DNA from 2 places in the Faecalicatena contorta genome. Region 2 is predicted to be linked to the other one. Evidence: a T-box and tRNA genes for the amino acid it is inferred to sense, from the RefSeq annotation. Region 2 holds a T-box; the other holds one or more tRNA genes.
What was found. A T-box is a leader RNA that pairs with one kind of tRNA and senses whether it is charged. The one in region 2 lies ahead of leuS (leucine--tRNA ligase), so its partner is inferred to be a tRNA-Leu.
Positions count from the first base shown of each region.

Region 1 (5,656 bases), 2.2 Mb from region 2:
GGGAGCATTAGTGAAGTCTTACTATGCAGAGAAGACGGGCACGCAGCCGGAGGATATGTTCGTTGTTTCGGTTATGCCCTGTACGGCGAAGAAATACGAGATACAGCGCCCGGAGATGGAAGTGGAAGGAAACCGCGACGTAGACGCGGTGCTGACTACACGGGAACTGGCGAGAATGATTAAGAAAGCAGGCATCGATTTCGTAAGACTGCCCGATGCAGAATTTGATGCTCCAATGGGGCTGGGAACCGGTGCGGCTGATATCTTCGGTGTGACCGGAGGCGTAATGGAAGCTGCCCTGCGTACGGTTTATGAAGTAGTAACAGGGGAAGAACTGCCTTTTGAAAAATTGCATGTAACGCCAATTGTAGGTCTGGAGCAGGTGAAGACGGCGGAGATTACCATAGGGAAAACGCTGCCGGAGTACGCACATCTGCAGGGTGTGGCGGTGAAGATTGCCGTGACCAGCGGCCTGGCAGGAGCATCAAGGCTGATGCAGGAGGTTGCGGATGGTACTTCTCCTTATCATTTTATTGAAGTAATGGGGTGTCCCGGCGGCTGTATCAACGGCGGCGGCCAGCCCCGGTGCAGTGAGGAAGGATACCGTGAAAAGAGGTCGCAGGCTCTGTACAGTGAGGATGAACGCAAGGTGCTGCGCAAGTCCCATGAGAATCCGGATCTGATGAAACTGTATGCAGATTTTCTGGGAGAACCGAATGGACATAAAGCACATGATCTTCTTCATACATATTATGTTCCGAGGGGAAAATATAACCAGCTGGCAGAATGAGCCGGTTTCAGCAAGTTAAGTGAGGACACACCCTACGCTATAGGGTGAGAGGGAAATCAATAAAAACAGCGGTGTATCGATCCACCCCGTAAAGGGATATGGAAGGATACACCGCTGCTGCATGTCGTTATTCTCTGTTCGGGCAATTCTTACAGTAAAATGGATCGGCGAGAATCTTTTGGATCTGACGCTCAATCTCTTCTTCTTTGTCATCGTCCATATCAACGGTAATCTTCTTCAATTTGAATGAAGCTACGGCTTTATTCACACCCGTTAAGGTGCTGATATGTGTTTCCGTCACTTGAGAGCAGTGTGTACAGGTTACGTTGTCTAAGGTATATACTTTTCTCATTTCTTTCCCTCCTCTTAGAGATTGGGTGATTTTCGGTTCATACGAAAGAATTGCCTGATTCCATGAACAACAATGAAGCAGCTGCAGATATCTTATGCCGGCGTACACTTTGGGGTCTTTTTTCTCCGTCCTATTTCCACCCTTTTGGCTACAATATACTTATAACCTCATTATATGGAAAAGAAAAAATGCTGTCAATGGGCCTTTAGTAGTAGACTTCTTTAAATAACCTTAAAACAGCGTTGTGCCGCTTAATCCCATAAAATGGGATAGAGCGATACAGCGCTGTTTCAAGAAGATTCCGGAACACCCGGAATCAAGTTTTAGAACAACAACGATTCAAGTGGAGATACTTGATAAACCATGAACAAACTGTGCAACGAATGGCGGACATTGAACGGTAAGCTGTCCGCAGCCATTCTCTATATGACTGTGCGAAATTCCTTTGGCCTGCCCGAATTATCTGTTAGGACAAGTCTTACAGTAAACAGGGTTCTCTATTAAGTTGAGAACCTGGCTTTCAACCTCTGCTTCTTTGTCATCATCCATATTAACAGTTACTTTTTTTAATTTAAAAGAAATCATTGCTGATGTCACGCCAGGAATGGCACTCATTTTAGTTTCCATCACTTGTGCGCAGTGTGAACATGTTACATCTCCTAAGGCATAAATTTTTTTCATCTTTTCCCTCCTCTTAGTATGGGATGAAATAGGGGCATTTGAAAGAGGCGCCTCTGTTATGAACAGCAATGAGACAGCCGCAGCTAAGCTATGCCGATGTATGCTCTGGGCCTTTTTCATGTCCTGTTTTCACCTGTTTTTGGCTACAATAAATCTATAATTTAATTATATTTAAAACAAAAGATATCGTCAATGGGCCTTTAGTAGTAGTGTCATGGAATAGGATGAGGTAACCAAAAGCAAGTCTAGAATAATTCAATAAAAAAAGAGAAGCCTTAATATATTAAGACTTCTCACTTCTCAATCAATGCGGAAGAAGAGACTTGAACTCTCACAGGATAAACTCCCACTAGAACCTGAATCTAGCGCGTCTGCCATTCCGCCACTTCCGCTCGACAAGTGATATTCTATCATAAGATACCGGACTTTGTAAACCCCTATTTTAAAATTCTTTACCTTTTGGCATTTTAGATGAATTTTCTGAATTTGGGGGGATGGTTGTAATCTTTGTTCAATACACGGAGATTCATTGGCCTGCTCCGATACTTGAGGAGGTGTCGTGAAAAGGCAAAGCCTCCTAACAGCGCCCCAAACAGAACTGCCGCTCCCGTTTGAAATTTCTCTCGGAGGGCGGCTCTCCCTACATCCCATAAATTTTCCTCTTGACAAATAAGTTATTTGTTATTATACTTTGATAATCAAAGTATTTTAAGATAAAAGTATTTGAGATAAAAATAAAACAACGAATTCAAACATGGAGATAGAATATGATAGGAAAGATATGTGGAACAGGTTCTTATGTGCCGGAGCATTTTCTGGATAACAATGATTTAGCCAGGCTGGTAGATACCAGTGATGAATGGATACGGGAGAGAACCGGTGTCGTGAGGCGGCATATTATTGAGGATGACACGACTGTTTCCATGGCTGTGAAGGCGTCCCGGGCAGCGCTGGAAAACAGCGGCGTGGCTCCAAAGGAACTGGATCTGATCCTGGTATCGACGTTCACTTCAGAGGTTCTGCTTCCCTGTACGGCGTGCGAGGTGCAGCGGGAACTGGGTGCTGTCAATGCGACTGGATTTGATTTAAATGCGGCATGTACGGGATTTCTTTTTGCGTATAATACAGCCCAGGCCTATATTGCTTCCGGAATGTACCGGACGATCCTGGTGATTGGGGCGGAAAGTTTATCGAATACGGTGAACTGGAAAGACAGAGGCACCTGCATTTTGTTTGGGGATGGGGCTGGGGCGGCCGTGCTCAGAGCGGAAGAAGACACTCTTTATCAGCCGGTTACCCATTCTGACGGGGGGAGAGGAAATGCGCTTACGTGTATGAGCAGGCACCGCAAGGATTGGTTACCTGATGAACAGGACACCGACTCTTATATGAAAATGGACGGCCAGGCCGTGTTTAAATTCGCGGTTAAGAAGGTGCCGGAGGCAGTTCTGGAGGTTTTGTCCAAGGCGGGGCGCACTGCGGATGAGGTAGATTATTTTGTTCTTCACCAGGCAAACCAGAGGATCGTAGAGGCTGTGGCGAAAAGATTGCAACAGGATATCAGTAAATTTCCCATGAATATGCAGGAATATGGAAATACATCTTCAGCCAGCATTCCCATTTTATTAGATGAGTTGAACCGGAAGGGAACGCTCAAAAAGGGGGATAGGCTGGTACTGTCTGGGTTCGGGGCAGGGCTTTCCTGGGGAGCTGCTTTTCTGGAATGGTAGAGGCAGTGTATCAGGTATTTCTCTGTAAAGCAGGAATCGGAAACAGGGAATTGAAACAGGTAATCTCCGGCTGGCTATAAGGCTGAATATCAATGAGTCAGTTCATTATTTTACGATGTACCAGACCGGATTACATAAATAAATAATAAATATAAAGAAAAGAGCATGAAAGGAATTTAAAACTATGTTAGAAAAAGTAAAAGAAATCGTATCAGATTCATTGGGAGCAGATATCAACACAATTACAGAAGCTACTTCATTCAAGGATGACCTTGGAGCAGACTCTCTGGATCTGTTTGAAGTTGTGATGGCATTTGAGGAAGAATTTGATGTGGAGATTCCGTCTGAGGATCTGGAGCAGATCGCTACGGTCGGGGACGTTGTAAAATATTTAGAAGCGCACAAATAATAAGTACTCGAAAGAAAGGTTGTTAGTATGAAGACGAAAGTAACCGAAATATTAGGAATTGAATATCCGATTATCCAGGGTGGAATGGCATGGGTTGCTGAACATCATCTTGCAGCCGCCGTATCAGAAGCTGGCGGGCTTGGGCTGATTGGAGCGGCGAGTGCGCCGGCAGACTGGGTACGGGAACAAGTCAGGGAAGCTAAAAAGCTGACCACTAAACCATTTGGCGTTAATATTATGCTGATGAGTCCTTACGCGGACGAAGTGGCAGAAGTGATTGTGGAGGAGGGCGTTAAAGTCGTTACAACAGGTGCTGGTTCTCCTGAAAAGTATATGAAGATGTGGAAAGAGGCGGGGGTTAAGGTGATTCCGGTCGTTGCCTCTGTTGCACTTGCTAAACGAATGGAACGCTGCGGGGCGGATGCTCTGGTAGCGGAAGGTACGGAAGCCGGCGGGCACATTGGTGAGAATACCACCATGGTTTTAGTTCCGCAGGTTGTGGATGCGGTGAGTATCCCGGTGATTGCCGCAGGCGGTATTGCGGACGGCAGGGGAATTGCGGCGGCGTTTATGCTGGGTGCCCAGGCCGTGCAGATGGGAACTCATTTTGTGGTTACGAAAGAATCTGTTGTTCATGAAAATTATAAAAAATGCATTATTAAGGCAAGGGATATCGATTCCCGGGTTACAGGCCGTTCAACCGGGCATCCGGTGCGGGCCCTGCGAAACCAGATGACGAAGACCTACCTACAGAAAGAACAGGAGGGCGCCTCTTTTGAGGAGCTGGAGCTGCTGACATTGGGCGGACTGCGCAAAGCGGTTGTAGAAGGCGATGTGGTAAACGGCAGTGTAATGTCCGGCCAGATTGCGGGCATGGTGAAGGAAGAATTGTCCTGTACGGAGCTGATTCAAAAGCTGGTGAGAGAGACAGACGACCTGATTGGAGGAAAAGGGTTTTATGAGTAAGACGGCATTTATATTTCCCGGCCAGGGCGCACAGAAGGCAGGTATGGGAAAAGATTTTTATGAACAAAGTGAAACGGCGAGGATGCTGATCGATCGGGCATCGGAATTGCTGGATATAGATATGAAAGCGCTGTGCTTTGAGGAAAATGACCTGCTGGATCAGACCGAATATACCCAGGCGGCGCTGGTTACGGTCTGCCTGGCTATGGAAAAAGTACTGGAAGAGCGGGGGATTAAGCCCGATGTGACGGCGGGACTAAGCCTGGGTGAATACTGTGCAGTCACAGCAGCCGGCGGAATGTCGGCAGAGGATGCGATTGCCGCGGTCCGCAAGCGGGGAATCCTGATGCAGAACGCGGTTGAGGATGGAAAAGGTGCTATGGCGGCTGTTCTCGGGTTATCTGCAAAAGATATCGAAGCAGTACTAGAAGGCATGGCGGGCGTCAGCGTTGCAAATTACAACTGTCCGGGGCAGATTGTGATAACCGGGCGGAAGAAAAGCGTGGATCAGGCGGCGGAGGTTTTGAAAGAAGCCGGGGCGAAGCGCGTGTTACCGCTGAATGTGAGCGGACCCTTCCATTCTCCTATGCTTGAGGAAGCAGGGAAGAAGCTGGCAGAGGTGCTGGAGCATGTTGAACTGCATCCGCTGCAGATCCCTTATGTGACAAATGTAACGGCAGCGTATGTCCGTGACATTGGCCAGACAAAGGCTCTTTTGGCGCAGCAGG
Region 1 is NZ_BQNQ01000001.1:719,808-725,463, forward strand. It holds gene MWG26_RS03165 (NADH-dependent [FeFe] hydrogenase, group A6) at 1-790, shown strand, start outside; gene MWG26_RS03170 (heavy-metal-associated domain-containing protein) at 918-1,142, opposite strand; gene MWG26_RS03175 (heavy-metal-associated domain-containing protein) at 1,602-1,823, opposite strand; tRNA gene MWG26_RS03180 (tRNA-Leu) at 2,132-2,215, opposite strand; gene MWG26_RS03185 (beta-ketoacyl-ACP synthase III) at 2,591-3,553, shown strand; gene MWG26_RS03190 (acyl carrier protein) at 3,738-3,962, shown strand; gene fabK (enoyl-[acyl-carrier-protein] reductase FabK) at 3,990-4,928, shown strand; gene fabD (ACP S-malonyltransferase) at 4,921-5,656, shown strand, end outside.
Region 1: it encodes a tRNA-Leu, which carries the amino acid that the T-box ahead of leuS (leucine--tRNA ligase) is inferred to sense. The anticodon was not compared.

Region 2 (5,656 bases):
GAATTAATCGGCATTAAAGGTTTCCAGAATCAGTATAAGCCTGCGCAAAAAGACCTCCGGACACCCCGGTTCTCAAGAGCTGGAACATCAAAGCTGAAGGCGTCCCTATCCCGGATGGGGGGCCAGACGGAGTAGGTGGATCGAGTGACAGATGATGCACGCTGATTCCCCAAAAAGTACTTGAAATGGTGAGGATTTGGTGATATGCTTTAAATTGCGTGTTAAGACACGACAACTCAGGAGAGTCTCTTATTTTAAGAGCGCCGAAGGTGTACGCAGCGTGTGCTGTAAATCTCTCAGGCAAAAGGATGGAGGAGTAATATTATGTTTAGTCAGATCAACAGTTTTATCAAGTGGGTCGATGATGCCGTGTGGGGGCTTCCATTGATCATTCTTATCCTGGTGACAGGAATCTATTTATCAGTTCGTTTGAAGGGCCTTCAGATCAGGCATCTGGGCAAGGCGCTGAAATTCATGGTGAAAAATGAAGAAGATGGACGTGGGGAAGTAACGAGTTTTGGAGCGCTTTGTACTGCGCTTTCTGCTACAATCGGGACAGGGAATATTGTCGGTGTAGCTACGGCGATTGCCGCTGGCGGGCCGGGGGCTTTATTCTGGATGATTGTTGCTGCTTTTTTTGGTATGGCGACGAAATATGCAGAGGGGCTTCTCTCTATTAAGTACCGTACAATTGATGAAGAAGGACATGTGTTGGGCGGTCCTTTCTATTACATAGAAAATGGAATGGGGAAGAACTGGCGGTGGCTTGCAAAGATTTTCGCCTTTTTTGGAGCAGGTGTCGGCCTGTTCGGAATTGGTACATTTACGCAGGTTAACGGGATCGCCTCTGCCGTGAAGAATTTCTTTGATCCGGATCTCGCCAACACGGTTAATTTGTTCGGCGGTACATACTCATGGGCAACCGTGATTACGGGAATTATCCTGACCTTCTGTGTGGGGCTGGTTGTGATTGGAGGAATTAAACGTATTGCAAAGGTATCGGAGATTGTTGTGCCGTTCATGGCGGTTCTCTATGTACTGTTGGCGCTGATCATCCTGCTGACTCATATACCGGCAATCCCGGGCGCGATTGCACTGATTGTCAAATCCGCATTTTCCGGCAGCGCGCTTGCCGGCGGTGTGATGGGAACAATGGTGATTGCCATGCAGAAAGGGATTGCAAGGGGGATCTTTTCGAATGAGGCTGGTCTGGGAAGCGCCCCGATCGCTGCCGCAGCTGCTCAGACAAAAGAGCCTGCGCGCCAGGGCTTGGTGTCTATGACAGGTACTTTTATTGATACGATCGTAATCTGTACCATGACCGGATTATCTATTGTGATTGCGGGGACGTGGAATACGGGCCTGGAAGGGGTGGAGATTACGACAGCTGCTTTCCAGCAGGGACTGCCGTTTCCGCCGGCTGTGGCATCCTTTGCCCTGATGCTGTGCCTTGTGTTTTTTGCTTTCACTACGATACTGGGGTGGAACTATTATGGAGAACGCTGCCTGGAATATTTGTCCAACAGAAATATGAAGGCGGTGAAAACTTACAGGTGGCTGTATATCCTTGCGATCTTTATCGGACCTTATATGACGGTAGAGGCTGTCTGGAATATTGCAGATATTTTTAACGCATTGATGGCGCTTCCGAACCTCGTAGCTCTGATTTCACTGAGCGGAGTAGTTGCCGCGGAGAGCAGGGATTACTTTTCCAGGCTGAAACAAATGGGGATGAAATAGATTTTAATACCTACATCAACACTGAAAACGTCTTCCGGGGCATGGATTACGGCTGCAACGATCGCGACACTGGTACCTCAGGTTTTTGTTTCCCTATGGGCGGGGGGCGCGGCCGACCGCTATAACCGGAAAAGGCAGACGCCATCTCCGTTTTAGATGGTGAACGGGCGTGAAAAGTATTCGCAGGTGCAACAAATTATGAAATCAGGGAGAAAACTACTTGACTTATTTTAACATTCTTCCTATAATAAATAAGAATATTGCAGAAACTGGGATGAGGAGTACTAAGAGCCTATCGTTTTCAGAGAGCTGCCGGAAGGTGTGAGGCAGAAGCGTAAACTCCCAACTCGCCTCGGAGTTCTTTTATTGAAACAGCAGTAGATAAAAGCGGGACTTCCCGTTACAGAAGAAATGAGTGCATCCGGGAGCTGCCGGGTGAATGAGAGTGGTACCACGGAAGTCAAAGCCTTTTCGTCTCTTAATGAGATGAAAAGGCTTTTTATAAAGTGTTGAATGTAGGAGGATATTGTAATGTCTAAGATTGTGTACAATCACAAAGCAATTGAGAAGAAGTGGAGGGAGAAGTGGGCGGAGAACCCGGTGAATCCCAAGGTAGACGATGACGGAAATAAGAAGCAGAAGTATTACTGCCTGGATATGTTCCCGTACCCTTCGGGAAACGGTCTTCATGTAGGCCATTGGAGAGGTTATGTGATCTCCGATGTCTGGAGCCGCTATAAACTGCTGCAGGGCCATTATATTGTGCATCCGATGGGATGGGATGCCTTCGGCCTTCCGGCGGAAAACTATGCCATCAAGATGGGCGTTCATCCGGCAAAATCCACAGCTGAGAATGTGGCTAACATCAAACGCCAGATCGATGAGATCGCTGCGCTCTATGACTGGGATATGGAAGTGAATACAACAGATCCGGAGTTCTATAAATGGACCCAGTGGATCTTTGTAAAGATGTTTAAAGAAGGTCTTGCATATGAGAAGGAATTCCCGATTAACTGGTGTCCCTCCTGTAAGACCGGCCTGGCAAATGAGGAAGTTGTGAATGGAAAATGCGAGCGCTGCGGTACGGATGTGACCAAGAAAAATCTGCGCCAGTGGATGCTGAAAATTACTGCTTATGCGGAACGCCTCCTGAACGACCTGGACAAGCTGGACTGGCCGGAGAAGGTGAAGAAGATGCAGTCCGACTGGATCGGTAAATCCTACGGGGCGGAAGTGGATTTTCCGGTTGACGGAAGAGAGGAGAAGATCACGGTCTACACGACTAGACCAGATACTTTATATGGAGCCACCTTCATGGTGCTGGCTCCGGAGCATGAACTGGCGGCATCGCTGGCCGTACCGGAGACAAAAGAGGCGGTAGAAAAGTATATTTACGATGCGTCTATGAAGTCCAATGTAGATCGTCTGCAGGATAAGGAAAAGACGGGGGTATTTACAGGGAGTTATGCCATCAATCCTCTGAACGGAGAAAAGACACCGATCTGGCTGTCTGACTATGTACTTGCAGATTATGGAACAGGAGCCATTATGTGTGTACCGGCGCATGATGACCGTGACTTTGAGTTTGCAAAGAAATTTGATCTTCCGATCGTGCAGGTTATTGCAAAAGACGGCGTAGAGATTGAACACATGACAGAGGCCTACACGGATGCTGCCGGCACTATGATCAATTCTGGCGAGTGGAACGGCATGGAATCTGCTGTGCTTAAAAAAGAGGCGCCGCATATGATTGAAAAAAGGGGAATCGGCCATGCAACGGTAAACTACAAGCTGCGCGACTGGGTATTCTCCCGCCAGCGTTACTGGGGAGAGCCAATTCCGATTATCCACTGTCCGGACTGCGGAGCCGTTCCGGTTCCGGAAGAAGAGCTTCCGCTTCGCCTGCCGGATGTAGAATCCTATGAGCCGACAGGAACAGGCGAGTCACCGCTTGCCGGAATCGAAGACTGGGTAAACTGTACCTGTCCGGTCTGCGGAAAGCCTGCAAAGCGTGAAACCAATACGATGCCGCAGTGGGCAGGATCCTCCTGGTATTTCCTGCGCTATGTAGACAGCCATAATCAGAACGAACTGGTATCCAGAGAAAAAGCGGATGAGATGCTCCCCGTAGACATGTATATCGGCGGCGTTGAGCATGCGGTACTGCATTTGCTGTATTCCCGCTTCTATACAAAGTTCCTGTGCGATATAGGGGCCATTGATTTTGATGAGCCGTTCCAGAAACTATTCAACCAGGGTATGATCACTGGAAAGAACGGTGTTAAGATGAGCAAGTCCAAGGGAAATGTAGTCTCACCGGATGACCTGGTAAGAGATTATGGATGTGATTCTCTGAGAATGTATGAGCTCTTCGTAGGCCCTCCGGAACTGGACGCGGAGTGGGATGACCGCGGAATCGACGGCGTCAACCGTTTCCTGAAGCGCCTCTGGAATCTGCTCATGGACAGCTGCGGCAAGGATATAAAAGCAACGAAGGAAATGATCAAGCAGCGCAACAGGCTGGTCTATGACATCACGACCCGTCTGGAGTCATTCAGCCTGAATACGGTAATCTCCGGCTTTATGGAGCATAATAACAAGTTGATCGAGATCGCTAAGAAAGAGGGCGGAATTGATCAGGAGACACTGGAAAACATTGCAGTACTTCTCGCGCCGTTTGCACCGCATTTTGCGGAGGAGATGTGGGAACAGCTGGGGCATACGGATACGGTATTCAAAGCAGGATGGCCGTCATACGATGAGTCCAAGATGAAGGACGATGAGATCGAAGTTGCCGTTCAGATCAACGGAAAGACAAGAGCCGTTGTAACAATTGCGGCGGATGCAGACAAAGATACGGCCATAGCAGCCGGGAAAGAAGCGGTTGCGGATAAACTGACGGGGACGATTGTAAAAGAAATCTACGTGCCCGGAAGGATTATAAATATTGTGCAGAAATAATTGAGAAGAAATTCTCACAACAGAATAAAGTGCTTGGAAATATTGAAAAGTTTGCTTGAAATCAAGGTTTACAGACATTTTTCTTTAAAGAAAAGGTATTATAGAATACCGTAAAATATCGTAACAGATTTTTAAAATGGAGTAAATTTGGAGTAAAGATTGAAAGAAAATGGAGTAAATATTTCAAGTCAAAATGGACGCAGGTAGTGGAAATACTTCCTGCGTCTATTTGATACAATTGATAAAAAATAAGGATACTTTGCATTATAGTTATAAAAAGTAACATCCATCTAGGATTTCTAAATCCTTTACAATATATAACTCTTGAAATAATTTGAAATCATCACTGGTTAATATTAGGGTTGGTTTTGATTTTACTATGTTACCATTCTTGTCTAAATATTGTGAGTAATATTTCTTAGACTTAGAATCGTAAATGTCAGATGTAGTTAAAGCTTTGTTAAAAGGGTAAAGAAAACTTGTTTTATTCATAACAAAAGGTTCTTTTCCTTTTTTTAGGTTGAAACAAGCTTTAAATCTTACTATATATGAAAGATTCTTTTGGGTGATAATGGAAGGAAGAGCATTGCCACTCCAAAAAATAGGTTCTTTTTCATATATTGATTCATCAATTATTTTAGGAGGAAATGCTACGGACATATATTTTTTTTTGCTTGAATATCCATAAACTTTTTTATCTAAATAGTCATCAGAATCATTTGCATTTGGAGAACTTTTTTGAATAGGAGTTTTATAGAAATTCTTTTTAAGTTCATCCAACTGTGCTGTATGTAATTCTTTTAATTCTTCACTTGATATTCCATAACCTATAACATCTCGTGATACGGTATCTATTATAGATTGAGGTATAGCATCTAGTTTGATGATATATACTTTATTTAAGCGTGGATTATAAATACCTAACTGTGTTATATTTTTAAATTCTTTATGTACA
Region 2 is NZ_BQNQ01000001.1:2,890,978-2,896,633, reverse strand. It holds glycine riboswitch at 228-322, shown strand; gene MWG26_RS12905 (alanine/glycine:cation symporter family protein) at 325-1,740, shown strand; T-box leader at 2,003-2,222, shown strand; gene leuS (leucine--tRNA ligase) at 2,272-4,701, shown strand; gene MWG26_RS12895 (hypothetical protein) at 4,972-5,656, opposite strand, start outside.